Regions from separate parts of the Streptomyces sp. NPDC000151 genome, predicted to be linked through region 4. Evidence: riboswitches for the same ligand, from Rfam matches in the RefSeq annotation. Region 4 holds a riboswitch; each other region holds the start of a gene.
What was found. Region 4 has a riboswitch for cobalamin ahead of ABT381_RS32930 (SCO2321 family membrane protein). Riboswitches for the same ligand answer to the same signal wherever they lie in the genome.
Positions count from the first base shown of each region.

Region 1: linked by a shared signal. The riboswitch ahead of cobN (cobaltochelatase subunit CobN) and the one ahead of ABT381_RS32930 (SCO2321 family membrane protein) in region 4 are both predicted to bind cobalamin.
Region 2: linked by a shared signal. The riboswitch ahead of metE (5-methyltetrahydropteroyltriglutamate--homocysteine S-methyltransferase) and the one ahead of ABT381_RS32930 (SCO2321 family membrane protein) in region 4 are both predicted to bind cobalamin.
Region 3: linked by a shared signal. The riboswitch ahead of ABT381_RS12730 (ribonucleoside-diphosphate reductase subunit alpha) and the one ahead of ABT381_RS32930 (SCO2321 family membrane protein) in region 4 are both predicted to bind cobalamin.

Region 1 covers NZ_JBEPFC010000043.1:23,762-30,799, reverse strand. The annotation lists gene ABT381_RS15175 (precorrin-2 C(20)-methyltransferase) at 1-523, opposite strand, end outside; gene ABT381_RS15170 (precorrin-8X methylmutase) at 520-1,167, opposite strand; gene cobG (precorrin-3B synthase) at 1,164-2,615, opposite strand; cobalamin riboswitch at 2,659-2,814, shown strand; gene cobN (cobaltochelatase subunit CobN) at 2,884-6,531, shown strand; gene ABT381_RS15155 (SulP family inorganic anion transporter) at 6,640-7,038, shown strand, end outside.
Region 2 covers NZ_JBEPFC010000013.1:78,293-85,330, reverse strand. The annotation lists partial or broken gene ABT381_RS06890 (condensation domain-containing protein) at 1-1,555, opposite strand, end outside; cobalamin riboswitch at 1,734-1,951, shown strand; gene metE (5-methyltetrahydropteroyltriglutamate--homocysteine S-methyltransferase) at 2,108-4,438, shown strand; gene ABT381_RS06880 (FUSC family protein) at 4,635-6,827, shown strand; gene metX (homoserine O-acetyltransferase MetX) at 6,849-7,038, opposite strand, start outside.
Region 3 covers NZ_JBEPFC010000032.1:42,711-49,748, reverse strand. The annotation lists gene ABT381_RS12735 (ribonucleotide-diphosphate reductase subunit beta) at 1-326, opposite strand, end outside; gene ABT381_RS12730 (ribonucleoside-diphosphate reductase subunit alpha) at 326-2,755, opposite strand; cobalamin riboswitch at 2,909-3,040, opposite strand; gene ABT381_RS12725 (GNAT family N-acetyltransferase) at 3,117-3,632, opposite strand; gene mctP (monocarboxylate uptake permease MctP) at 3,739-5,355, opposite strand; gene ABT381_RS12715 (DUF3311 domain-containing protein) at 5,451-5,720, opposite strand; gene ABT381_RS12710 (YbdD/YjiX family protein) at 5,934-6,182, opposite strand; gene ABT381_RS12705 (carbon starvation CstA family protein) at 6,230-7,038, opposite strand, start outside.
Region 4 covers NZ_JBEPFC010000200.1:3,572-10,609, reverse strand. The annotation lists partial or broken gene ABT381_RS32940 (CbiQ family ECF transporter T component) at 1-14, opposite strand, end outside; gene ABT381_RS32935 (SCO2322 family protein) at 11-739, opposite strand; gene ABT381_RS32930 (SCO2321 family membrane protein) at 736-1,992, opposite strand; cobalamin riboswitch at 2,171-2,310, opposite strand; gene ABT381_RS32925 (Strvi_7410 family MBL fold metallo-hydrolase) at 2,393-3,430, opposite strand; gene ABT381_RS32920 (aldehyde dehydrogenase) at 3,560-5,011, shown strand; gene ABT381_RS32915 (ferredoxin) at 5,016-5,249, shown strand; gene lanKC (class III lanthionine synthetase LanKC) at 5,414-7,038, shown strand, end outside.

The DNA.
Region 1 (7,038 bases), on a different contig from region 4:
CCGGCACGATCGTCAGCGTCTCCTCGGCCTCGACGAGCGGTTCACCGAGCCGGGCCGCGGCCGCGCTGACCGAGGTGATCCCGGGGACGACCTCGGTGGGGTAGCGGTGCGCGAGCCGCTTGTGCATGTGCTGGTACGAGCCGTAGAAGAGCGGGTCGCCCTCGGCGAGGACGGCGACCGTGCGGCCCGCGTCGAGGTGCGCCGCCAGCCGGGCGGCGGCCTCCTCGTAGAAGTCGTTCAGCGCGCCCCGGTAGCCGCCGGGGTGGTCCGTCGTCTCGACCGTGACCGGGTAGCGCAGCAGCTCCTCGATGTGGTCGGGGCGCAGGTGCCGCTCGGCGATCGCCCGGGCGCGGGACCGGCCGTGCCGGGCGCTGTGGTACGCCACCACGTCCGCCTCCGCGATGGCCTCGACGGCCCGCAGGGTCATCAGCGACGGGTCGCCGGGGCCCAGCCCGACCCCGTACAGCTTCCCGGTGCCGCCGCTGTTCAGAGGAGCGGCGCCGCTCTCCGTGGGGGTGCTCATTCCGCGGTGCTCGCAATCGCGTTGACGGCGGACGCGGCCATCGCGCTGCCGCCGCGACGGCCCCGCACCACCAGGTAGTCCAGGCCCAGCGTGTTCGCCGCGAGGGCGTCCTTCGACTCGGCCGCGCCGATGAAGCCCACCGGTATGCCGAGGACGGCCGCCGGGCGCGGCGCGCCCTCCGCGACCATCTCCAGCAGCCGGAACAGGGCGGTCGGCGCGTTGCCCACGGCCACCACCGAGCCCTCCAGCAGGCCGCGGTCGCGCCAGAGCTCCAGCGCGGCGGCGCTGCGCGTGGTGCCCAGCTTCTCGGCCAGTTCGGGCACGCCCGGCTCCGAGAGGGTGCACACCACGGCGTTGTCGGCGGGCAGCCGCTTGCGGGTGACCCCGCTGGCGACCATCTGCGCGTCGCACAGAATGGGCGCGCCGGCGTGCAGCGCCTTACGGGCGCGGGCCACCACGTCCGGGGAGTACCCGAGGTCGCGGACGAGATCGGTCATGCCGCAGGCGTGGATCATCCGGACCGCGACCTGGGAGACGTCCGCGGGCAGCCCCGCGAGGTCCGCCTCCGCGCGGATGGTGGCAAAGGACTGGCGGTAGATCTCCGCCCCGTCCTTCTCGTAGTCGAACACGGTGCTCTCGCTCATCTCGTCGCTGTGGTCGCTGTGGTCGCTGTGGTCGTGCGCGCTGCCGCCACGGCGACGGCAAGATCCGGTACATCGGAAGTGCCCGGCGCATCGGGAGGAACCGGTGCATCAGAAAGGACCGGTGCATCACCTAGGTCCGGTACATCAGATACACCTGAAGACACGTTCATGTCTGCGGCGTCGCTCACGACAGTACGCAGAGCCACTTCGCGCGCCGCGACCCGGTACCCGTCGACCTCGTAGCCCTCGGGGGTGGCGACCACGTCCACCCAGTGGCCCTGCGGGTGACCGCAGCGGCGCGCACAGCCCGACCAGTACACGGGCAGCCCGCCGCCCGTCCCGAGCGCCGTCGCGGCGTCCGCCCGCACGTCGGCCAGCGACTTGGCGCAGCCGGGGCGGCCGATGCAGGCGCCGACGCCGTGCCAGGGGGAGGCGGCGTCGGTGATCAGGCCGGCCGCCGCCAGGTCGCGCAGCCGGGCGTCGGCGGTGGGGCCGTCGAGGCCGGGCACGACCACGCCGCGCCACGGGGTCAGCCGTACTTCACCGGCGCCGTCCGCGCGGGCCGCGTCGGCCAGCAGCCGCCACTGGTCGGCGGTCAGGGTGCCGAGGGGGGCGAGGACGGACAGCGCCCGGTGGCCGACGGGGCCGTCGACGATCCCGGGGGCGGGCGCCGCCTCCGTAGGCAGCGAGGCGCTCGCCACATACGTGCAGGGAATGCCGGCCGTCTCCAGTCGGCGGGCCGTCGTGCGCACCAACGGGCCCGCGCCGTCCGGCAGATCGCGCACCCGCCACGTACGGGAGCCGATCTCCGCCGCCGCCTCCAGGAACACCTCGGCCGCGCACAGCGCGCCCCGAGGAGCGTCGGCACCGCGCACCCGAAGGGCGCCGTCCGCCGCCCCCACGTGCAGCAGCGCGTCGCCCCCCGAGGCGATCAATGTCACATCCGCCCCCAGCGCCGCCATGTCCCCGCGCCCGTCGTCCAGCGCGAACAGGAAGCGTCCGGAGAGCGCGGTCGCGGCCTCGCTCGCGCACAACAGGCCGTCCAGGGCGCGCAACCAGGGGCGTACGTCCGCGTGTCCGGCGCCGTCGAGGCCGGACAGCGGGGAGGCGACGACGTTGCGTACCCGTTCGTGGCGGTACGAGGGCAGCAGTCCGGCCGCGTCGAGCAGGCCCGCCAGGGCCGCGCCGCAGTCGCCGTCCAGGCCGCGCAATTGCACATTCCCGCGCGAGGTGAGGTGCAGCGCGCCGTCCCCGAGGCGGACCGCCGCGTCGGCCAGCGCGGCCGCCTGAGGAGCGGTCAGTACGCCGCCGGGCACCCGGACGCGGGCCAGCGCACCGTCGTCCGCCATGTGCAGCCGCAAAGTGCCCGGGCAGGCGTCGGAGCGAACCGGTATGGGGGGTTCGTCCCGAGGTGGAGGGTTGGTCGCCGTGGGCATGGCGGCGAGCATACCGACCCCGTCCCGGGCGTCCGCCCCGCGCTCGGGGAGCGGCCCTTACTATGCTCACGGCGGGCCATCCGGTCCGTCATCATCGCCGGCGACGGCGACAGGGGAGGAAGCCCGGTGCGAATCCGGCGCGGTCCCGCCACTGTGAGCCCGGCCCCAGCGGCCGGGTGAGCCAGGAACTCCCCTTCCCCAGCACTCGGCTCCGCCCGGGCGGGGGAGATCCATTCCGACACCGCCCGGGGCGCGGACCCCGAGGAAGGCCCGACGCCGCATGCTGCATTCGTCCGAGGACAGCGCCCCCGAGCACCGCAGGATCCTGCTCCTGTCGACCTCCGACACCGATCTGCTCAGCGCCCGCGCGGCGAGCGGTCCGGTCGGCTACCGCTTCGCCAACCCCGCCCGGCTGGACCTCGACGAGCTGCCCGGCCTGCTGGACGGCTGCGACCTGGTCGTCGTACGCCTCCTCGGCGGTATCCGCGCCTGGCAGGAGGGCCTGGACCAGCTGCTCGCCGACGGCCGCCCCGTCGTCGTGCTCACCGGCGAACAGGCCCCCGACGCCCAGCTGATGGCCGCCTCGACCGTCCCGGTCGGCATCGCCGCCGAGGCGCACGCCTACCTCGCGCACGGCGGCCCGGCCAACCTGGAGCAGCTGGCCCGCTTCCTCTCCGACACCGTGCTGCTGACCGGCCACGGCTTCGAGCCGCCGGCCGCCGCGCCCTCCTGGGGCCCGCTGGAGCGCACGGCCCGTAAGGACGTCGCCCCGGACGCCCCCACGGTTGCGGTGCTCTACTACCGCGCCCACCACATGAGCGGGAACACCGCCTTCGTGGACGCGCTGTGCGGCGCGATCGAGGACGCGGGCGCCCGCCCGCTGCCGCTGTACGTCGCCTCCCTGCGCGCCCCCGAGCCCGAGCTGATCGACGCGCTGCGCGCCGTCGACGTGATCGTCACCACGGTGCTCGCGGCAGGCGGCACCAAGCCCGCGACGGCCTCGGCCGGCGGCGACGACGAGTCCTGGGACGCGGGGGCCCTCACCGGCCTGGACGTGCCGGTGCTGCAGGCGCTCTGCCTGACCGGTTCGCGCGCCGACTGGGAGGAGAACGACGAGGGCGTCTCGCCGCTGGACGCGGCCAGCCAGATCGCCGTGCCCGAGTTCGACGGCCGCCTGATCACCGTGCCGTTCTCCTTCAAGGAGATCGACGAGGACGGCCTCCCGGCGTACGTCGCCGACCCCGAGCGCGCGTCGCGGGTCGCCGGCATCGCCGTACGCCACGCCCGGCTGCGCCACATCGCGCCCGCCGACAAGCGGGTGGCGCTGGTGCTCTCCGCGTACCCGACCAAGCACTCCCGCATCGGCAACGCGGTCGGCCTGGACACCCCCGCCTCCGCCGTCGAGCTGCTGCGCCGCCTCCGGGAGGAGGGGTACGACTTCGGGCCCGAGGAGGAGATCCCCGGCCTGGTCTCCGGCGACGGCGACGAGCTGATCCGCGCGCTCATCGAGGCCGGCGGCCACGACCAGGACTGGCTCACCGAGGAGCAGCTGGCCCGCAACCCCGTCCGCATCCCGGCCGCCGACTACAAGCGCTGGTACGCGACCCTCCCCGCCGAGCTGCGCAAGTCCGTCGAGGAGCACTGGGGCCCGGCGCCCGGCGAGATGTTCCTCGACCGCAGCCGCAACCCCGAGGGCGACATCGTGCTGGCCGCGCTGCGCCGCGGCAATCTGCTGATCCTCATCCAGCCGCCGCGCGGCTTCGGCGAGAACCCGATCGCGATCTACCACGACCCCGATCTGCCGCCCTCGCACCACTACTTGGCGGCCTACCGCTGGATCGCCGCCGCTGCCGAGGACGGCGGCTTCGGCGCCGACGCCATGATCCACCTGGGCAAGCACGGCAACCTGGAGTGGCTGCCCGGCAAGAACGCGGGTCTCTCCGCGGCCTGCGGCCCGGACGCAGCCCTCGGCGACCTCCCCCTCATCTACCCGTTCCTGGTCAACGACCCGGGCGAGGGCACCCAGGCCAAGCGCCGTGTCCACGCCACCCTCGTCGACCACCTCGTACCGCCGATGGCCCGCGCCGATTCGTACGGCGACATCGCGCGCCTGGAGCAGCTGCTCGACGAGTACGCGCAGATCTCGTCCATGGACCCGGCCAAGCTGCCCGCCATCCGCGCGCAGATCTGGACCCTCATCCAGGCCGCCCGGCTCGACCACGACCTCGGTCTGGAGGACCGCCCGGACGACGACGGCTTCGACGACTTCCTGCTGCACATCGACGGCTGGCTGTGCGAGGTCAAGGACGCCCAGATCCGCGACGGGCTGCACGTACTGGGCGGCGCGCCGGCCGGCGCGCCCCGCGTCGACCTGGTCCTCGCGATCCTGCGCGCCCGGCAGATCTGGGGCGGTACTTCCGCCCTGCCCGGCCTGCGCGAGGCGCTCGGCCTGGACGAGTCCGCGGCCACCCGCACCACCGCCGACGCCGCAGAGGAGCAGGCCCGCACCCTGGTCCAGGCGATGGAGGACGCGGGCTGGGACCCGGCGGCGGTGGCCGACGTGGCCGCCGACCACGGGCAGCAGGTCGCCGACATCCTCGACTTCGCCGCCCGCGAGGTCATCCCGCGCCTCGCCGGCACCACCGCCGAACTCGACCACGTCGTGCACGCCCTGAAGGGCGGCTTCGTGCCGGCGGGCCCCTCCGGCTCGCCGCTGCGCGGCCTGGTCAACGTCCTGCCGACCGGCCGCAACTTCTACTCCGTCGACCCCAAGGCCGTCCCCTCGCGGCTCGCCTGGGAGACCGGACAGGCGCTCGCCGACTCGCTGCTGGAGCGGTACAGGACCGACAACGGCGACTGGCCCACCTCGGTCGGCCTGTCCCTGTGGGGCACGAGCGCGATGCGCACCGCGGGCGACGACGTGGCGGAGGCCCTCGCGCTGCTCGGCGTCCGCCCCGTCTGGGACGACGCCTCGCGCCGCGTGACCGGCCTGGAGCCGGTCCCGCTCGCCGAGCTGGGCCGCCCCCGCATCGACGTCACCCTGCGCATCTCCGGCTTCTTCCGGGACGCCTTCCCGCACACCATCGGCCTGCTGGACGACGCGGTACGCCTGGTGGCCGGCCTCGACGAGCCCGCCGACCAGAACTTCGTACGGGCGCACGCGCAGGCCGACCTCGCCGAGCACGGTGACGAACGCCGCGCCACCACCCGTATCTTCGGCTCCCGCCCGGGGACGTACGGCGCGGGCCTGCTCCAGCTCATCGACTCGCGCGACTGGCGCACCGACGCCGACCTCGCGGAGGTCTACACGGTGTGGGGCGGCTACGCGTACGGCCGCGGCCTGGACGGCTGCTCGGCCCGCGAGGAGATGGAGACGGCGTACAAGCGCATCGCCGTCGCCGCGAAGAACACCGACACCCGCGAGCATGACATCGCGGACTCGGACGACTACTTCCAGTACCACGGCGGCATGGTGGCCACCGTGCGCGCGCTGAAGGGCACGGCACCGGAGGCGTACATCGGCGACTCCACCCGACCGGAGACCGTCCGCACCCGCACCCTGGTCGAGGAGACCTCCCGCGTCTTCCGTGCCCGCGTGGTGAACCCCAAGTGGATCGAGGCGATGCGCCGCCACGGCTACAAGGGCGCCTTCGAACTGGCCGCGACGGTCGACTACCTCTTCGGGTACGACGCGACCACGGGCGTCGTCGCCGACTGGATGTACGACAAGCTCACCCAGGCCTACGTCATGGACCCGGAGAACCGCGCGTTCCTCCAGGAGGCGAACCCCTGGGCGCTGCACGGCATCGCCGAACGGCTCCTGGAGGCGGAGTCGCGCGGCATGTGGGCCGAGCCCGACCCCGCCGCGCTCGAAGCGCTCCGCGAGATCTACCTGGAGACGGAGGGCGACCTGGAGGGCGACGGCTGAGCCCGGCCTCGTCGTATCGTGGGGGAGGGCGCTTCGCCCCTCCCCCACGCCTCCCGTACGCCCCCGCCCGACGCCGGGCGTGCCCGAATACGACAGGTCCCCTCCTCCTTGTCCTCCCCTGCGCTCTCCCCGGCCGCCCGGCTGCGCGGCTTCCGTCCGCCGTGGCTGTCCCCGAAGGTCTTCCGTACCGAGGTACTGGCCGGCCTGGTCGTCGGCCTCGCGCTGATCCCGGAGGCGATCTCCTTCTCGGTCATCGCCGGCGTCGATCCCAAGATCGGGCTGTTCGCGGCCTGCACCATGGCCATGGTGATCGCCTTCGTCGGCGGCCGGCCCGCGATGATCTCCGCCGCCACCGGCGCCGTGGCCCTGGTCGTGGCGCCGGTCACCCGCGAGTACGGCCTCGGTTATCTGATCGCGACCGTCATCCTGGCCGGCGTCTTCCAGATCGTCCTCGGCGCGCTGGGCGTGGCGAAGCTGATGCGGTTCGTACCGCGCTCGGTGATGATC
Region 2 (7,038 bases), on a different contig from region 4:
GCGCCTCGTCCAGCGAGTCGGGCGCCGCCGGTGAGTACGTCACCGCGAGCCGGTGCGCATGGTGTTCGCGGCGGTGGGCGAGGGTGTGGCCGACATCGGCGAGATCGGGCGGCGTGCCGTGCGCGCCGGAGAGCTCGGCGCGGAGACCGGCGGCGAGTGCGCGCAGGCCGTCCGGGTGGCGTGCGCTCAGCGGCAGGATCGTACGGCTGCGCTGCGGCGGTTCGGGCCGCGGGGCCGCCTCGGGGGCCGGTGCTTCTTCCAGCAGTACGTGGGCGTTGGTGCCGCCGAAGCCGAAGGAGTTGACGCCGGCCCGGGCCGGCCCGTCGTGCGCGGGCCAGTCGACCAGCCGGTCCGGGATCTCGAAGGGCAGCGTGGCCGCGTCGAGGGCCGGGTTGAGCCGCTCCAGGTTGAGGTGCGGCGGGATCTTCCCGTGCTTCAGGGACAGCACGGTCTTGATCAGCCCCGCGATGCCGGCGGCGGCCTCGGTGTGCCCGATGTTGGTCTTGACCGAGCCCACGTAGCACGGGGCGCCGGGCGGGCGGCCCGCGGACAGGACGCGGCCGAGCGCCCGGGCCTCGATCGGATCGCCGACGGGCGTGGAAGTACCGTGTGCCTCGACGTACTGCAGGCTGCCGGGCGCGACGCCCGCCTCGGCGCACACCTTCCGTACGAGGTCCACCTGGGCGTCCTCGCGCGGCACGGTGATGCCGTTGGTCCGCCCGTCCTGGTTCACCCCGCTGCCGAGCACCACGGCGTGCACCGGGTCGCCGTCGCGCACCGCGTCGGCCAGCCGTTTCAGTGCCACGACGGCGACGCCCTCGGCACGTACGTAGCCGTCGGCCGCCGCGTCGAAGGCGCGCGACCGGCCGTCGACGGAGAGGAAGCCGCCCTTGGTCTCGGCGATGGTGTACTGCGGCGCGCTGTGCAGCAGTGTGCCGCCGGCCAGCGCGAGGTCGGTCTCGCCGCGCAGCAGGCTCTGCCGGGCGAGGTGCAGGGCGACGAGGGAGGAGCTGCAGGCGGTGTCGAGGGAGACGCTGGGGCCGCGGAAGTCGAAGGCGTGCGAGACGCGGTTCGACACCATCGTCATCATGGTGCCGGTCGCGGTGTGTGCCGCCAGGAAGTCCGGGTCGGCGAAGTGCAGGATCTTGTAGTCCAGCGTGAACGCGCCGATGAACACGCCGATGTCGCGGCCCGCCAGGCCGGCCGGGCGCTGGCCGCCGTCCTCCAGGGCCTCCCAGGAGACCTCCAGGAGCTTGCGCTGCTGCGGGTCGAGGTGGGCGGCCTCGCGCGGGCTGATGCCGAAGAACGCCGGGTCGAATTCGTCGAAGCCGTCGATGTACCCGCCGCGGCCGCCGACCAGCCGCCCGGGCTTGGCCCGGTCCCGGCTGCCCAGGGTGGTGACGTCGTACCGGTCGGCCGGGGTCGGGACGATGCAGTCCCGGCCCTCGGCCAGGTTCCGCCAGAACGCCCGGTGGTCGTTGGCGTGGCCGGGCAGGCGGCAGCCGATGCCGATGATGGCGATCCGGTCACGGGCGGAATCAGGCATTTGACTCATAAGCGCACGATAAGGGGCGCGTGCGGCACATCTCGGCACTCTGCCTGACGACACGTCAGGTCAGCTTGTCGGACAGTCGGCCCGATACCCCCGACCTGTTCCGCGCGGGGCTGCCCGACGACACTCGGCACGGCGTACGCACACAGCGGGGGATGGCACGTGGACGGCGACAGGGCATAACCTGATCGCTGCAGCTGGTTCGCCCTGTCCGCCAGGCAGGCGCGTCGTAAGAGGGAACCCGGTGGGAATCCGGGACTGCCCCGCAGCGGTGAGCGGGAACGACCGCCGTCATACGCACTGGATCCGACCGGGTCCGGGAAGCGACGGCCAGTAGGTGTCTACCTTCGGGTGGACGTGCTCGTGAGTCCGAAGACCTGCCCGTTGCCCGCACGCGGCCCCCGTCGTGTGCGGTCCTTCCGGTGACCTCGAGGGCGGGTCGGCGTACAGCAGGGACGCGGCACACGAGTGCGTGGCGTCCCGTCCGCTGTGCACTCCCTTCGCGCTCTCGCCCGTCGCCGGGCGCTCGGAGACACGCTCGCGAAGGAGAGCAACGTGACCAGCAAGAACACCGCCACGGCCGTACGGGCCACCGTGTACGGCTATCCCCGGCAGGGGCCGGACCGGGAACTGAAGAAGGCGGTCGAGGGGTACTGGAAGGGCCGCGTCACCGCCGACGCGCTCCGGGAGACCGCCGCGGGACTGCGCCGCTCCGTCTGGGGGCAGCTGGCCGAGGCGGGCCTGCACGAGGTACCGACCGGCGACTTCTCGTACTACGACCACGTGCTGGACACCAGCGTCATGGTCGGCGCGATCCCCCGCCGGCACCGCGCCGCCGTCGAAACGGACGCCCTGGACGGGTACTTCGCCATGGCCCGCGGCACGCAGGACGCGGCGCCGCTGGAGATGACCAAGTGGTTCGACACCAACTACCACTACCTGGTGCCGGAGCTGGGCCCCGACACCGTCTTCGCCGCCGACTCCCGCAAGCAGGTCGCGGAGCTGAGCGAGGCCCGCGCGCTCGGCCACACCGCACGCCCCGTCCTGGTCGGCCCGGTCACCTATCTCCTGCTCGCCAAGCCGGCCCCCGGCGTGGACCCCGGCTTCGAGCCGCTGACCCTGCTCGACCGGCTGCTGCCCGTCTACGCCGAGGTCCTCGCCGACCTGCGCGCCGCCGGTGCCGAGTGGGTCCAGCTGGACGAACCGGCGCTCGTGCAGGACCGCACCCCGGCCGAACTGAACGCCGCGGCCCGCGCCTACCGCGACCTCGGCGCCCTCACCGACCGCCCGCAGCTCCTGGTCGCGACCTACTTCGGACGTCTCGGCGAGGCCCTGCCGGTACTGGCCAAGGCCCCCGTCGAGGGGCTGGCGCTGGACTTCACCGAGGCCGCGGCCGGCAATCTGGACGACCTGGCGGCGGCCGGCGGCCTGCCCGGCAAGCGGCTGATCGCGGGCGTCGTCAACGGCCGCAACGTGTGGATCGACGACCACGGGAAGTCACTCGCCACCCTCGGCACCCTGCTGGGCCTCGCCGACCGGGTGGACGTGGCGGCCTCCTGCTCGCTGCTGCACGTCCCGCTGGACGCGGCCGCCGAGCGCGACATCGACCCGCAGATCGCCCGCTGGCTCGCCTTCGCCCGGCAGAAGACCGCCGAGCTGGTCACCCTGGCCCGCGGGCTGACGCACGGCACCGGCATCATCGCCGCCGAACTGGCCGCCAACCGCGCCGACCTCGCCTCCCGTACCGGCGCCGCGCTCACCCACGACCCCGCCGTGCGCGCCCGCGCCGCGGCCGTCACCGCCGCCGACTGCCGGCGCTCCCAGCCCTACCCCGAGCGGTCCGCGGCCCAGCGCGCCCACCTCGGCCTGCCGCCGCTGCCGACCACCACCATCGGCTCCTTCCCGCAGACGTCCGCGCTGCGCACCGCACGCGCCGATCTGCGCGCGGGCCGGATCGACGAGGACGCGTACGAGGAGCGGATCGCGGCGGAGATCCGCGAGGTCGTCGCGTACCAGGAGAAGGCCGGGCTCGACGTCCTGGTGCACGGCGAGCCGGAACGCAACGACATGGTGCAGCACTTCGCCGAGCGGCTGACCGGCTACCTCGCCACCCGGCACGGCTGGGTCCAGTCCTACGGCACCCGCTACGTCCGCCCGCCGGTGCTGGCCGGCGACGTCTCCCGCCCGGAGCCGATGACGGTGCGCTGGACCCGGTACGCGCAGTCGCTCACCGGGCGGCCGGTCAAGGGCATGCTCACCGGTCCCGTCACGATGCTCGCCTGGTCCTTCGTCCGCGACGACCAGCCGCTCGCCGACACCGCGCGCCAGGTCGCGCTGGCGCTGCGCGACGAGGTGGCCGACCTGGAGGCGGCGGGCACCTCGGTTGTCCAGGTGGACGAGCCGGCGCTGCGCGAGACGCTCCCGCTGCGCGCCGCCGACCACGCCGCCTATCTGGCCTGGGCCACCGAGGCGTTCCGGCTCGCCACCGGCGGCGTGCGCCCCGACACCCAGATCCATACGCACATGTGCTACGCGGAATTCGGCGACATTCTCCCGGCCATCGACGACCTCGACGCCGACGTGATCAGCCTGGAGGCGGCCCGTTCCCACATGCGGGTGGCCGGTGAGCTGGCCGCCGCCGGTTATCCGCGCGAGGTCGGCCCGGGTGTGTACGACATCCACTCACCGCGCGTCCCGGACACCGACGAGATCGAGGCCCTGATCCGCGCGGCGCTGACGGCCGTCCCCGCGGAGCGGCTGTGGATCAACCCCGACTGCGGCCTGAAGACCCGGGGCTGGCCGGAGACGCGCACCTCACTGGAGAACCTGGTCGCGGCGGCCCATCGCGTCCGCCGGACGCGCACGGCGCGGGAGGACACCGCCTGACGCCTTCGAGGGCGCTGCCGGACTCAGCGATGCGCGCACCGACCTCGGTACCGGGGCGTGACTCGTGGGATGCTGGGGCCTCCATGGATCATGGCGAGCTTCGGGAGAGTACGGCAGCGTGATAGCAGCGACACGGCGGGCCTCCATCCGCACCTGGGACCGCTTCGCGGCGTCCGACCCGGGACTGCTGCGGCTGATGGCGGGGCTGCGGACGGTCGGCGCGATCGTGCTGGCCCTCGCCGTCCTCGCGCTGCTCGGTACGGACGTCACGCACATGGTCGCGGGCGCCATGGCGGCCATGGTCGCCACCTTCGCGATCAAGGAGAAGGAGGTGCGCGGCCAGGCCGTCACGCTCGCGTGCGGCCTGCCCGTCGCCCTCGCCGCGATGTCGCTGGGTGCGCTGCTGCACACCCGGATCATCGCCGGTGACGTCTTCTTCGTGCTGCTGATCTTCGGCGCGGTGTACGGGCGGCGGTTCGGCGACCGCGGCACGGCCCTCGGCCTGATGGGCTTCCAGGTCTACTTCGTCTCGCTGTTCGTCCAGGCCACCGTCGGCGCGCTGCCGGAGCTGTATCTGACGCTGGCCGTCGCGTTCGCGTGCAGCGCCGTCGTCCGTTTCGCCGTCGTACCGGAGACGCCCCAGCGCACCCTGGGGCGGCTCCGCGAGGCGTTCCGGGCGCGGCTCGCGCAGCTGCTGGCGGCCCAGCTCGAGCTGCTGGACGCCGGCCCCGACGACCTGGACAAGGTCCTGGACACGCTGCGGCGGCGCACGGCCCGGCTGCACGAGGCGGCCCTGATGATCCAGGGCCGGCTGGAGGAGGGGACCCGGGACGAGGCCACGGCGGCGCGGCTGCAGCGCCGCATCGCGGACGCCGAGATCGCCGCCGAGCGGCTGGGCGTGATCCTGCTGAACGCGCGCAGCGCCGAGCGTGCCGACACGATCACGATGCACCTGCCGCACGCGCCGGTGCCGGTCGCCGCCGACCGCGCGCCGGGCGAGGACGCCGAGACCCGCACCCTGCGCCGGGACCTGGGCGCACTGCATCTGCTGATCGCGCGCCGCGGTGCCGACGACCGCGGCATGGCCCTGGCCCACGTACGGAACCGGCTGCTCGGCTACCGCGACGAGGACAAGCTGCCGGCCGCCTCCCCCGCCGTCCAGGACGTCTTCCGCGGCATCGGTGAGGCCGCGCGCGCCGTGCTGGGTCTGCGGCTGGCGCTGGACGGGCCGCAGGACGCGTCCGACGACACGCCCGCGACGGCCCGCTCCCGCGAGGAGTTCGACGCCGAGGACGTCGCGATGGGCAGTCTCGAGGGCGCGTCGGAGGAGCAGGAGGCCGACGAGCGCACCGGGCTGAAGCGGCCCACCACCCGGGCCGCCTTCCAGGTCGCGGTGGGCTCGACGCTGGCCATCATCGGCGGCGAGTTCCTCTCCAGCCAGCGCTGGTACTGGGCGGTGCTGACCTGCTGGGTGGTCTTCCTCAACACCGCGTCGACGGGCGAGATCCTGGTCAAGGGGTACCGCCGGCTGGTGGGCACGATCCTCGGCGTGGTCGCCGGTGTCGCACTCGCCGGGCTGGTCGGCAACCAGACCTGGCTCGCGTTCGCCCTCGTACTGCTCTTCATCTTCGGGATGTTCTTCACAGCGCCGCTGTCGTACGCGCTGATGTCCTTCTGCGTCACCGCGATGCTGGGCCTGCTCTACACGCTGCTGAACACCTACAGCCTGGCCGTGCTGGTGCTGCGCATCGAGGAGACGGCGCTCGGCGCGGCCTGCGGGATCATCGCCGCCGTGCTGGTGCTGCCGGTGCACACCGACCGCCGCACGGACGAGCTGCTGGGCACGGTGCTGGAGCGGCTGAGCGACGTGGTGACGGCCGCGGTAGCGCAGCTGAGTGGCGGTCCCGCCGCCGACCTGCTGGACAAGGCGCGCGACCTGGACTCGGCGCTGGACGATCTGCGTGCCTCCACGCAGCCGCTGACGCATCCGATCACGCCGCTGCGGGGGCGCCGGCAGACCGCCCGCTATCTGGTGGCGCTGCTGGAGACCTGCGCGTACCACGCCCGTTCGCTGGCGGCGACGGCCGAGCTCGTGCCGTACAGCAAGAACGTCGCGGCCGACCCGCGGCTGGAGCGGGCCGGCCGGCGCATCGCCCGGAACATCGACATCATCGTCGCGCGCGTGGTGGACGAGAGCACCCGCGGCGAGGTCTCCTCCGGCGCGAGCATCGCCTCGGTACTGGAGGCGAACGGCACGAACGCGCTGCCCTCGGGCACGGTGACCTTCCGCGTCCTGCGTCACCTCCAGCGCCTCGACGAGGGCGTGATCGGCCTCGCCCGGCCGCTGGAGGTCCCGGTGTCGGGCCGCAATGTGGGCACGACCGGCTGAGAGCTCCCCGGCCCGCCGCCGTCACGCCCGGCTCAGCAGCTCCCTCACCAGTGCCCCCACCTGCTCCGTCTCGATGAGGAAGCCGTCGTGGCCGTACGGCGACTCGATGGTGCGGAGCCGGTCGGCATCGGGCAGGGCGGCCGCCAGCTCCGCCTGCTGGGCGAGCGGGTAGAGCCGGTCGGAGTCGACGCCCGCGACCAGCGCCGGCATC
Region 3 (7,038 bases), on a different contig from region 4:
TAGAGCCGCGCCTCGGGGGAGTTGATGTGCTTGTAGAGAGTGAGGACCAGGTTGTTCGACACGATCGAGTCGCCGGTCGCGAAGAAGGCGACCAGCCGGCCGATCAGGTGCTGCTCGCCCGGCGACAGCTTGGCGAGGTCGGCCACGTCGGAGTGGAGGTCGACCTCCTCCACGGTCCAGGTGTTCTTGATCGCGTCGCGGTAGCGGTCGTAGAAGTCCGGGTACCGCATCGGACGCAGCGTCAGCTCGAAGCCCGGGTCGAGGAGGTTCTTGTGCGTCGCGCCGACGGTGTGGGTGGCGGCGGCGCTCTCGGGTGCGGTGGTCATTACTGGCATGCCTCGCAGGACTCGGGGTTCTCCAGGGAGCAGGCGATCGCCTCGGGGTCGGTCGCCTGCTGGGGTACGGGGGCGGCGGCGGCCGTGCCGCGCGCGGACTGCGCGATCCGGGTCGCCGGGCGGGACCGCAGGTAGTACGTGGTCTTGATGCCGCGCTTCCACGCGTAGGCGTACATCGAGCTGAGCTTGCCGATGGTGGGCGCCGCCATGAAGAGGTTCAGGGACTGGCTCTGGTCCAGGTAGGGAGTGCGGTCGGCGGCCATGTCGATCAGCGCGCGCTGCGGGACCTCCCAGGCCGTGCGGTACAGCGCGCGGACGTCCTCCGGCACCCATTCCAGGTCCTGGACCGAGCCGTTGGCCTCGCGCAGCGCGTCACGGGTCCGCGCGTCCCACAGGCCCAGCGCCTTGAGCTCCTCGATCAGGTACGCGTTGACCTGCAGGAACTCCCCGCTCAGCGTCTCGCGCTTGAAAAGGTTGGAGACCTGCGGCTCGATGCACTCGTACACGCCCGCGATGGAGGCGATGGTCGCGGTGGGGGCGATCGCCAGAAGGAGTGAGTTTCGCATGCCGGTCGCCGCGATACGGGTGCGCAGCGCGGCCCAGCGGTCGGCCCAGCGGGGCTCGGCATTGGGGTAGTGGTCGGGGTGCAGCACGCCGCGGGCGGTGCGGGTCGCCGCCCAGTTCGGGTGCGGGCCGTGCCGCTCGGCGAGGTCGGCGGACGCCTCGTACGCGGCGAGCATGATCCGCTCGGAGATACGGGTGGACAGCTCGCGCGCCTCGGGGGAGTCGAACGGCAAGCGCAGCCGGAAGAACACGTCCTGGAGGCCCATCAGGCCCAGTCCCACCGGTCGCCAGCGGGAGTTGGACGCGCCGGCCTGCTCGGTCGGGTAGAAGTTGATGTCCACGACGCGGTCGAGGAAGGTGACGGCCGTCCGGACCGTGGCGTCCAGCTTGGCCCAGTCCAGCTCGCCGTCCGCGCCCAGGTGCGCGGCGAGGTTGACGGAGCCGAGGTTGCAGACGGCCGTCTCGCCGTCGTCCGTGACCTCCAGGATCTCCGTGCACAGGTTCGAGGAGTGCACGACCCGGCCCGGCTCGGCGGTCTGGTTCGCGGTGCGGTTGGCGGCGTCCTTGAAGGTCATCCAGCCATTGCCGGTCTGCGCCAGGGTCCGCATCATGCGGGCGTACAGCGTCCGCGCGGGGACGGCCTTGATCGCTTTTCCGTCGGCCTCCGCCTGCCGGTACGCGGCGTCGAACTCCGCGCCCCACAGGTCCACCAGCTCCGGCGCGTCCGCCGGCGAGAACAGCGACCAGTCCTGGTCCGCCTCGACCCGGCGCATGAACTCGTCCGGGATCCAGTGCGCGATGTTCAGGTTGTGCGTACGCCGCGCCTCCTCACCGGTGTTGTCGCGCAGCTCCAGGAACTCCTCGATGTCCGCGTGCCAGGTCTCCAGATACACGCAGGCGGCGCCCTTGCGGCGGCCGCCCTGGTTCACCGCGGCGACACTCGCGTCGAGGGTCCGCAGGAACGGCACGATGCCGTTGGAGTGCCCGTTGGTGCCGCGGATCAGCGAACCGCGGGCGCGCACCCGGGAGTACGAGAGGCCGATGCCGCCCGCGTGCTTCGAGAGGCGCGCGACCTGGTGGTAGCGGTCGTAGATCGAGTCCAGCTCGTCCAGCGGCGAGTCCAGCAGATAGCAGGAGGACATCTGCGGGTGGCGGGTGCCGGAGTTGAAGAGCGTGGGGGAGGAGGGCAGGTAGGAGAGCGTGCTGGTCAGCGCGTACAGCGCGGCGACGTCCTGGACGGCGCGGTCCGAGTGGTCCTCGGCCAGGCCGCAGGCCACGCGCAGCAGGAAGTGCTGCGGGGTCTCGATGACCTTGCGGGTGATCGGGTGCCGGAGGAGGTAGCGGGAGTAGACCGTGCGCAGGCCGAAGTAGCCGAAGCGGTCGTCGGCGCCGTCCTGGAGGGCCGCCTCGACCAGCGCGTCCAGCGTGGCGGCGTGCGTCCGGACGAACTCCGCCGTGCCGTCGGCGATCAGACCCTCGCGGTGCCCCGTGGCGACCGAGGCGGCGAAGCCCGTCGCGCCCTGGCTCGCGGCCTCCTCGGCGACCGCGGCGGTCAGCAGCCGGGCGGCCAGCTTGGAGTACTGCGGCTCATCGCCGATCAGCCCGGCCGCGGCCTCCATCGCCAGCTCGCGCAGCTCCGCCGCGTCCGAGCCGGCGTGCCGGCCGCGCAGCGCGGCCGCGGCGACCTTGCCCGGGTCGGTGGCCGGCAGGTCGGCGGTGAGGTCGGTCAGGGTGCGCAGCAGGGCCGTACCGGGGCCGTCGTCGGGCCGCGCGGTCGTCGCCCGCGCCTCCTGTGCCGCCCGCTTCTCCTGTGCCGCCTGCGCCTCTTGTGCTGACTCCGCTGGCGCGATGGTCACCTTGTGCTCTCCTCACTCGGCTGGGGCCGGGGGAGGGCGGTCGGAGGCGTACGGGCAGCCGCGCCGGAGCCCTGCCGGGCACGCGGGCACACCACGCAGCGTCCACCGGCCCATCCCACGGAGCCCGGACGTCTCGACGCCCGCACCGGAACGGATACGGACGTACCGTCGGCAGGTCCTCGGACTCGGCGAGCGCGGCACAAATGCCCACTCAGCACACCGTTGCGGGACAGTTCCGGATTCGCACCGGATTCCCCTGCGGCGACAGCGAGCACGAGCATACATCTTGTGTCGCCCCGCGCGAGCGTTCCCATATCTTGTGTCGCGACGCTGCTGTCCGTGCAGCCGTACGCACGGATGGTCACCCCTGCGAAGGCGTCAGCTCCCGGGCGAACGTCAGCAGCGGGCCGGCGTCCGGTATCGGATGCCAGTCGCGGTCCGGGGTCCGCGTGAACCCCAGGCGACGGTAGATGCGGTGCGCGCTGAGCATCGAGCGCTGGGAGGACAGCACGAGACGTGCGCAGCCCTCGGTCTCCCGCGCACGTTCCAGACACGCGCGCACCAGCGCCTCGCCCGCGCCTCTGCCGCGTGCCTCCTTCGCGACCGCCAGCATCCGGAACTCCGCCTCGCCCGGCCGCGCGATGTCCGCCCACGGACCGCCCGCCGGCACGAACGTCACCCCGCCCAGCACCTCGCCGTCCGCCACGGCCACCAGCACCTCCGCCTCGGCGGCCCGCCGCGCCACGTCCCGCAGCAGGGGCAGATAGCCGTCGTCCTCCCCGAAGTCGAGCAGCCCGTCACCGAGATACGCCTGGGCCGTGATCTCGCCCAGCCACGCGTGCTCCTCCGTACGTATCCGCCTGACCACGATGTCCATGGGATCCATGCGCTCAGTGTGCACCGGGGGTACGACAACGGGCCGCCGGTTTCCACCGGCGGCCCGTCGGCCGTCATGAGCTCAGGCGGGACTCTGCGGTCACGACCTAGTGGGCGGCGCCCGCCGTGGCCGGCGGCAGGTCCACCTGGACGCCCTTGTCACCGGCGTCCGCCGTGTAGTCCTCGGGCGAGGTCTCGTCGATGCCGGCAGGGGCCTTCACGGCCCGCAGGACGACCGTCAGGACCACCGTCACCAGGACGTTGAGCACGAACGCGGTCAGGCCGATGTAGCCGATCTCGCCGATCCCGGGGATCTCCGCGTTCGAGCCGCCGAAGTGCTTCTGCGTGGGGCTCGCCACGCCGTACGCCGCGACCGTGCCGTACACCATGCCGACCGCCCAGCCGGCGAGCAGCGCCCAGCGGTGGAACCAGCGGGTGAACAGGCCGCCCACCAGCGCCGGCATGGTCTGCAGGATCCAGATGCCGCCCAGCAGCTGGAAGTTGATCGCCACCGTCTTGTCCATCGTCAGGACGAACGCCAGCGCGCCGACCTTCACCAGCAGCGACACCAGCTTGGCGACCTTGTGCTCCTGCGCGGGCGTGGCGCCCGGCTTGAGGAAGTCCTTGTAGATGTTGCGGGTGAAGAGGTTCGCCGCGGCGATCGACATGATCGCGGCGGGCACCAGCGCGCCGATGCCGATCGCGGCGAACGCCACGCCCGTGAACCAGTCGGGGAACATGTTCTCGAACAGCTGCGGGATCGCCAGCTGCCCGTTCTGCACCTTGATCCCGGCCGCGATCGCCATGAAGCCCAGCAGCGCGAGCAGGCCGAGCATCAGCGAGTACAGCGGCAGGATGGTGGTGTTGCGGCGGATCACGTTACGGCTGCGCGAGGAGAGCGTGGCCGTGATCGAGTGCGGGTACATGAACAGCGCCAGCGCCGAGCCGAGCGCCAGCGTCCCGTACGCCCACTGCGCGTTGGGGCCGCTCGCCAGCTCGCCGCGCGGCTTGCCGGTGGCCGGGTTCGTCTGCGCGAAGGCGTCGCCCGCCGTGTGGAAGATGTGCTCGAAGCCGCCCAGCTTGATCGGGATGTAGATGATCGCCACCGCGATGACGAGGTAGATCAGGCCGTCCTTGACGAACGCGATCAGCGCGGGCGCGCGCAGCCCGGAGGAGTAGGTGTACGCGGCCAGCACGCCGAAGGCGATCAGCAGCGGCAGGTCCTTGATGAACCAGTTCGTGCTCTCGCCGCCGCCGACGCCCATCACGTCCAGGACCGCCTGGATGCCCACGAGTTGCAGCGCGATGTACGGCATCGTGGCGAGGATGCCGGTGAGCGCGACGGCCAGCGACAGGGCCTTGGAGCCGAAGCGGCCGCGCACGAAGTCCGAGGTGGTGACGTACCCGTGCTTGTGCGACACCGACCACAGCCGCGGCAGGAACGTGAAGATCAACGGGTAGACGAGGATCGTGTACGGCACGGCGAAGAAGCCGGCCGCCCCCGCCGCGTAGATCGCCGCGGGCACGGCGACGAAGGTGTACGCGGTGTAGAGGTCGCCGCCCAGCAGGAACCACGTCACCCACGTACCGAAGCTGCGGCCGCCCAGGCCCCACTCGTCGAGGTTGTCGGACTGGTCGGCCCTGCGCCAGCGGGCGGCCAGGAAGCCCATGACCGTCACGGCGATGAAGAAGAAGATGAAGACGGCCAGCGCGATGCCGTTCACGCCGCCGGTCGCGTCCGCCGCGAGCGCGCTTCCGGCCGGGATGGTCGGGGTGGCCGGGGCGACCGAGGTGGCCAGGAAGTTCGTTGCCGTGGTCATCACTTCGACGCACCGTCCTTACGGGCGCGAAGCCCGCGCTGCTCACGCTGCACGAGCTTGTACGCGGTCATCGTCAGCGCCGTCGAGATCAGCACCCACAGCATCTGGTACCAGTAGAAGAACGGGATGCCGATCAGCGTCGGTTCGACCTTCGCGTACGAACTCACCCAGAGCATCGCCACGAACGGAGCGAGCAGGCAGAGGCCGGCCACCACGCGCGTGGGCGTGACGATCGGCCCGGAACGGGGTGTTTCGGCTGGCTCTGACATATCCGCTGCTCCATCCCTGGCGATCACATATGTAAGGCCAGGAAATCTAAGCGCCCAAAGCTCCCGCCGTCACCAGCTGTCCGCATATCGGTACGGAAACGGTTTGGGTGGCGGGGGCGGGAGGGGGCGGGGCGGCGTGGGGGCTGCGCTTCGGGGGGGCTCCCCCCCGCCCCCACCCCACCCCCACCGCCTCCTCCTCAGCCGCCCCCCCGCTCAGCAGCAGCGGAAGCCCGAGCGGGGGTCGGCCTCCTGCGCGTCCGTCCTGCGGCGCTCGAACTCGGCGCGGGTGGGCACCGGGGCGTCCGGGGCGTGCCGGCGGAGATGCTCGACGTACCGGTCGTACGCCGACTCGCCGGTCAACTCCCGTACGTACCACCGGACCCCGCGCCCCCACCGGGCCACCGTGGCCACCCACCGGACCCCGCGCCCCCACCCAGCCGCCGTGCCCGCCCACCGGGCCATCCCGGCCGCCCACCGGGGCGTTCCGTGTGCCGTCCGTGCCGGGCCGCTCACCTCCTCGCCTCCGCGTTCCCGGCCGCCGCCAGCTCCGCCTTCTCCTCCGGTGTGGCCATCAGGCCGGCCGGGGCGACGAGGCGCGAGGCGACGTACGGGGCTTCGTGCAGCGGGGTCGCGTCCGGCGTGCGGAGGTGGCGTATGCACATGCGGGCCGCGTCGGCGATCACCACCACGATCAGCAGGGCCAGTACCGCCGACAGCACCCCGTCCACCGTGGAGTTGGTGACGACCGTGTGCATGTCGTCCATCGTCTTCGCGGGCGGCAGCACCTTCCCGGCGTCGATCGCGTCCTGATAGACCCCGCGCTGCGTGAAGAACCCCACCTTCGGGTCGCCGGAGAACACCTTCTGCCAGCTCGCGGTCAGCGTGACCACCGCGTCCCAGGCCAGCGGTATGCCCGTGATCCAGGCCCACTTGACCCGGCCGGACTTCACCAGCAGCGTCGTGCACACGGCCAGCGCCACCGCCGCCAGCAGCTGGTTGGAGATGCCGAAGATCGGGAAGAGCTGGTTGATGCCGCCCAGCGGCTCGTGGACGCCCACCCACAGGAAGTACCCCCACAGGCCGACCACGGCCGCACTGCAGAGCAACAGGCCGGGCTTCCAGCTGATGTTCCGGAACGGCCTGTACGCGTTGCCCAGCATGTCCTGGAGCATGAAGCGGCCCACCCGCGTGCCCGCGTCCAGCGCCGTGAGGATGAACAGCGCCTCGAACATGATCGCGAAGTGGTACCAGAACGCCTTCATCCCGGCGCCGCCGACCACCTGCGAGAAGATCTCCGACACCCCGATGGCCAGTGTCG
Region 4 (7,038 bases):
CGGGTGCCGGTCATCCGCGCCGGCGCCGGGCCTGCCACACCGCGGCGGCGCCGAGGACGGCAACCGCGGCGATGCCGCCCATCAGGCCGGCGGAGGGCCCACCGGCACCGGTGTGCTCGCCGGAGCCGGACGCACCGGAGCCGGACGCGCCACCATCGGGCGCCGCGGACCCGGTGGACCCGGTGGACTCGCCGGAGCCCTTCGACGACCCGCCCGCCTGCTCGGCGCAGCCCTTTTCCGGATAACCGGCTATCGCGCACAGCAGCGCACTGGAGTCGTACCGCAGCGGCGCCGCGACCGCGGCCAGCGCGTCGCCCGCGCTCGCGTCCTCGGGGACCCGCGCGCACTCCGTACGGGCCGCGGGCGGGTTCTCGCCCTTCGGGGCGTCGGCCGCCGTGCCGAAGTCGAGGACGACGGCGACCCGCTTGCGGCCGTCCGCCGCCTTCGTGCCGCCGCAGACCGCGTCGAAGTCGGCGGCCGCGCGCGGCTTCGTGGCGCGCGCGGAGTCGGCGCTGACGGTGAAGCGGAAGCCGGCCACGCCGCCGTCTGCGGGGCGGGCCGTCGAGGGCCCCTCGGTGGCGTACGTCCAGCCACCGCCCCCGTGGGCCGCCGCGTCCGCCGTCCAGAAGGACCAGTAGCGGTACTCCTCGGCGTGCGCGGGCGCGGCGGCCAGGCCCGTGGCCGTGCCGGCCAGGGCCAGGGCGCCGATGCCGCGTGCGATACGGACGGCGCTGCTCACAGCTGGTTCTGCTTCCGGCGGCCGCTCACCAGGAAGCCGATGCCGGCGCCCGCCGCCAGGCCGACGACCACGACCCACCACACGGAGATGCCGCCCTCGTCCTGCTTCTGGTCCTTGCCGTCCTGCCGGGCCGAGGCGGCCGCCGGCTTCGGGCCGGTCGCGTTGAGCTTCGTCACCAGGTCCGTGCCGCCGAAGTCGTGCGGGTCGCCGCCGGTGGCGTGCGTGGCGAGGATCAGCTGCGCGTACGCGGCCGGGCCGCTCTGCTTCGCCCAGGCCGCCGAGTGCCCGCGCAGCCAGCCCAGCGACCGCTTCGCCTCGTCGGCACGCCCCGCGGCGGCCAGCGCGACGACGGCGTCGGCGGTGTTGCCGACGTCCGGCTGCGCCTCGGCGCCGGGCATCGCGGACATCAGGTGGTGGCCGTGCGCGTCCAGGACGGAGACGAGGTGGGCCGCGCCGTCGGCGGCGGCCGCGTGCGGGTCCTTCGCGGCGTCCTCGCAGGACGCCGGCTTCGCGGCGTCCGCACCCGGCTCGACGACGAAGCCCTTCCCCAGCGCCCCCAGTACCGCGGCGGCCGTCGCGTCCTCATTGGCGGCGAGCTTCCCGTCCTTGGCCTGGAAGGCGAACGCGCCGCGGTCCTTCTTCTTCGCGTCGCAGCCGAGCCGGAAGGCGAGCAGCCCGTCGTACGGCGACGTGCCGCCCTTCTTGGCCGTCACCGACTCGGGCTTCGTGCCCGTGGCGGCCAGCGCGCCGATCACCACCGAAGTGGAGTTGGCGTCGCTCGGGGCGCCGGCGGCCGAGCCCCAGCCGCCGTCGTCGTTCTGGGCGGACTTCAGCCAGGAGACGCCCTTGCGCACCGCGTCCGCATGCCCGCCGACCGCGGCCAGCGCCTGCACGGCGGCGGCCGTCTGGTTGGTGTCCCGCATCGTCTTCGCGTCGCAGCCCTGCTTCGGGTCGGCGCGGTACGCGGTGAACGCGCCGTCGGCGCACTGCTGCCCGGCGAGCCAGTCCACCGCCGAGTCCGCCGGGCGCACGCCCGCGGTGTCCTGCGCCAGCAGCGCCAGCGACTGCCGCCAGACGCCGTCGTACTTCGGGTCCGTGCTGCCGTACAGGCCCTTCGGGAGCTTGGGGGACGCGGCGGGCGCGGGGTCGGCGGCGAACGCGGCGGGGGCAGCGGCCGCGCACAGCACGGCGGCGGCCAGGGCCGCGGCGCAGCGGCGCGCCGGGGCGGCGAGGGAGCGGGCCGTGATGGCCATGGGGTCGGTGCCTCTCGGTCGGTTCGCGGGGTGCGCGAGGTGGGAGGTCACGCAGCCGTACTCCGCCGCACCACGTCGCGCGCGGCGCGCGGGCGCGGTGGCACCGGGCTCAGCTCCGTATACCTCGACGGTGCCGCGCGCCGGACGGCCGATGAAGGGCGGCCGTACGGTACGCGGGAGCCTTGGGCGTGCCCCGCCGGGCGTTCCGGCTCGCTCCGGCGCACGGATGCGCGCCAGGGCTCACGGCTGCGGGTCAGCGCCGGTTTTCCACCGGCTTCCCCCGGTCGGGCACGAATGAACTTGTCCGGACCACTTTAACCGGCGGGTAGCGGCCGGTCTCCGGCACGTGCAGAAGGGCTGCGTGGCCGCCCGGGCCCACCGCCTCCGGCAGCCGCGTGCCTCACACCGCCCGGTACGTCACCGGTTCCGAGCCCGGCACCGGCTCGGCCAGCCCCGCCTTCACCAGGCGCCGCAGGTGCGCCTCGGCCTCGGAGACGGCGATGGTGCGCGAGCCGTACGGGATCTCCTCCCACGGGCGGTTCCACGTCATGGTCTCGGCGAGCTGCCAGGGCGTGAGCGGGGCGGCGAGCAGGGCGCGCAGGCCGCCGAGCCGTTCCTCGTGGTGCGCGACGAGCTCCGCCGCCCGCTCGGCGGCGCCGGTGAAGGCGTGCTGGTGGGCCGGGAGGACCTCGGCGACGCCGAGCCGCGCGATCCGCTCCAGGGAGTCCAGATAGTCGCCGAGGGGATCGGTGACCGTCGCGTCGTCCGGGTCCTCGTACAGGCCGACGTGCGGCGTGATGCCCGGCAGCAGGTGGTCGCCGGAGAAGAGCCGGCCGTGCCCGGGGCGCGCCGCCGGGTGCGCCTCCTCCAGGTGGAGGCAGACGTGGCCCGGTGTGTGGCCCGGCGTCCAGACCGCGCGCAGCCGCCGCCCCGCGAGGTCCAGCAGCTCGCCGGGGACGATCTCGCGGTCCGGGAGCGCGGGACGCTGGTCCGGGAGCCCGCGCGTGCGCCCCTCGGCGCGGGCCGCGTAGAGCGGCGCGAGGTGGTCCTCGGGCGCGCCAGCCGAGGCCAGTTTCGCGATGACGTACGTCAGCCACGTGCCCGGCTCGGCCTCACGGGTGCGGCGGACGACCTCCGTGTCGGCCGCGTGCATCGCGATCCACGCGCCGGACGCCTCCCTGACCCGCGCCGACAGACCGTGGTGATCCGGGTGGTGGTGAGTGACCAGGACGCCGTGCAGATCGGCCACGTCGGTGCCGCAGGCGGTGAGCCCGGCGGCGAGGGCGTCCCAGGAGTCCGGGTCGTCCCAGCCGGTGTCGATCAGCACCGGGCCGCGGTCCGTCTCCAGTACATGGACGAGGGTGTGCCCGAGCGGGTTGTCCGGTATGGGCACGGCGATGCTCCACACCCCGCCCCGGTGGTCGATCACGTGCGGCATGTCCTGCCCCTCCCGGCCCGCACGCCGTCGCGTGCCTCACCGTTGCCCACTATAGCTAGAACTGGTATCAGTTCTGATGCAGCGTCAGATTTACGTCACGTATCGCGGTGACCGCGGGAGGCGGAGTCGATGGCCGATCTGATCGAGCACGGACAGCTCTACATAGGCGGCGAGTGGGTCGATCCCGCAGGGCGGGACACCATCGAGGTCGTCTCCCCGCACACCGAGCAGGTCATCGGCCGGGTGCCGCACGCCTCCCGGGCCGACGTGGACCGCGCCGTCACGGCGGCCCGCGCGTCCTTCGACTCCGGCGTCTGGGCGGACACCCCGCTCGCCGACCGGATCGCGGTGATCACGCGGATCAAGGACGCGTTCGCCGTGCGGAGCGAGGAGTTCGCGCGGCTCATCAGCGCGCAGAACGGCACCCCGTACACCGCGGGCGTCATGGTGCAGTCGCTCGCCGCGATGCTGGCCTGGGACGCGGCGATCACGGTCGCCCGCGACTTCGCCTACGAGGAGCGGCGGCAGGGCCTCCTCGGGCCGCTGCTGATCCGCCGCGAGCCGGTCGGGGTGGTCGCGGCCGTGGTGCCGTGGAACGTCCCGCAGTTCACCGCCGCCGCCAAGCTCGCGCCCGCGCTGCTGGCCGGGTGCTCGGCGGTGCTGAAGGTGTCGCCGGAGACGCCGCTGGACGCGTATCTGCTCGCGGAGATCGCGGCCGAGGCCGGGCTGCCCGAGGGTGTGCTGTCCATCCTCCCGGCCGACCGGGAGGTCAGCGAGTACCTGGTCGGGCACCCGGGCGTGGACAAGGTGTCCTTCACCGGGTCGGTCGCGGCCGGCAAACGCGTCATGGAGGTGGCCGCGCGCCGGCTCACCCGCGTGACACTGGAGTTGGGCGGCAAGTCGGCCGCGGTGATCCTGCCGGACGCGGACCTGGACGCGGCGGTCGCCGGGATCACCCCCTTCGCCTGGATGCTCAACGGGCAGGCGTGTGTGGCCCAGACCCGCATCCTCGCGCCGCGCTCCCACTACGAGGAGATCGCCGAGCGGTTCGCCGCAGCGGCCACCGCCCTGAAGGTCGGCGATCCGCTGGACGCGGCCACCGAGGTCGGCCCGCTGGTCGCCGAGCGGCAGCGGCGCCGGTCGCTGGAGTACATCGCGGCCGGGCAGCAGGAGGGCGCCAAGGTGCTGGCCGGCGGCGGCCGCCCGGCGGACCAGGCCACCGGCTGGTACGTCGAGCCCACCCTCTTCGGCGAGGTCACGCCCGGTATGCGGATCGCCCGCGAGGAGATCTTCGGCCCGGTGATCTGCCTGCTGCCGTACGAGGACGAGGACGAGGCGGTACGGATCGCGAACGACTCCGACTACGGGCTCTCCGGATCGGTGTGGACGGCGGACACCGAGCGCGGCATCGAGGTGGCGCGCCGGGTGCGCACCGGCACGTACTCCGTGAACACCTTCAGCCTGGACATGCTCGGGCCGTTCGGCGGCTACAAGAACAGCGGCATCGGGCGGGAGTTCGGCCCCGAGGGGTACGGCGCGTATCTGGAGCACAAGATGATCCACCTCCCGGCGGGGGAGTGAGCGCATGGGCGACCGCTGGCAGGTGGAGGTGGACCGCGGGGTCTGCATCGGCTCGGGGCTGTGCGCGAGCATGGCGCCCGGGGACTTCCGGCTGGACTCCGCGCGGCAGTCGCACCCGGTGGCGGGCGAGACGGACGCCCGTGAGGCCGTGCTGTCGGCCGCCGAGGGATGTCCGGTCGAGGCGATCCTGATTACGGAGGCGGACTCCGGGGAATCAGTCTTCCCGCCGGAGGAGTAGCGCCGCCCCGTACGCCCCGCCCGCCCCGTCGAACGGATGAGCGAGCCCCTGGTCCGTACTTAGAGTTACCTGTGCGTTCCTCACGGTGATCTCATGACATCTGTGACTGTCCGTCCCTCCCGTTGCGTGGAAATCTCTATTCCACGCCGCCGAGGGGGGAGACGATGGATAAGCGGTACGAGGTGTACTGCCTGGCTGACAGGTATTTCTATGAAACCCCGGACCGTTTGTCCGTCGGGGAAAGTGCCGCAGCTGACGACAGTGCGGTCTACGAAGCGGCGCAACGCGCGGTCCCCGAAGGGTGGCGCTGTTTCCTCTCCGGGGACTGGCTCCACGTCAATCCCGTGGACAGCGAGGGGAACCCGCGTCCGGGCAGGCCGAAGCAGGGGTGGAAGATACATGTGTCGGCCTGCCCGGACAATGCGGAGAAGATAGCGTCCAAGGTCTGGGACTACTGCGTCGCCAGGTCCATTCCGTTCAAATTCGTGCCGGGCCCGCGCCCGCTGCACCTGCGGAATTCCAAGTACGCCGACCGGGCCGCCAGCGGCAAATTCGCCACCATTTACCCGCTGGACGAAGCGGAATGCCACCGCGTTCTGGAGGAGCTGGGCTCGCTGCTGGACGGCGAGCCGGGCCCCTACATCCTGAGCGACCTGCGGTGGAACGACGGACCGCTGTACGTGCGGTACGGCGGCTTCGCCCGGCGGTACTGCGTCGACGGCACGGGCGCGCTCGTGCCCGCCATCGAGAACGCCGAAGGACGGCTGGTCCCGGACCGCCGCGAGCCCGCCTTCCGGCCGCCGGAGTGGGTGCCGCTGCCCGGCTTCCTGGCCCCGCAGCTCGCGGCCCGCAACGCCACGACCGTCGCCGACCTGCCGTACGCCATCGAGTCGGCGCTGCACTTCTCCAACGGGGGCGGCGTCTACGCCGGCCGGGACCGGAGCACCGGTGAGAGGGTGGTCCTGAAGGAGGCGAGGCCGCACGCCGGCCTCGCCGCCGACCTCGCCGACGCGGTCACCCGCCTGGAGCGCGAACGCGCCGCGCTGGAGCGGCTGTCGGGCCTCGGCGTGGCCCCCGAGGTGCGCGACTGGCTCACCGTCGGCGACCACCGCTTCCTGGTCCTGGAGCACATCCCGGGCAAGCCGCTGAACTCCTTCTTCGCCGAGCGCCACCCGCTGCTCACCGCCGACCCCGACCCGGAGGCGCTCACCTCGTACACCGAGTGGGCGCTGGGCATGTACAACGCCGTCGAGCAGGCCGTCGCCGCGGTGCACCGCCGCGGCCTGGTCCACAACGACCTGCACATGTTCAACGTCATGGTCGCGCCCGACGAACAGAGCGTCACGCTGCTGGACTTCGAGGCCGCCGCCGGCAGCGGCGAAGGGACCCGGCAGTCCCTCGCGCACCCCGGCTTCCTCGCCCCGCGCGAGCGCACCGGCTACGACGTCGACCGGTACGCGCTGGCCTGCCTGCGCCTCGCGCTCTTCCTGCCGATGACCACGCTGCTGACCATCGAGCGGGAGAAGGCGGCGGACCTCGCCGAGATCGTCGTCCGCGAATTCCCCGGCGTGCCGGCCGGTTTCCTGGAGGAGGCCGTGCGGACGATCTGCGCGCACCGGCCCGCCAGGCCGCGCATCCGGCGCCCCGCGCAGGCCCGCCACCTCGTCGCGGTCGACACCCGCGAACCGTACGTCTGCGACCCGGCCGACTGGCCGCGCAGCCGCGAGTCCATGGTCCGGGGCATCCTCGCCTCGGCCACGCCCGAGCGCACGGACCGCCTGTTCCCCGG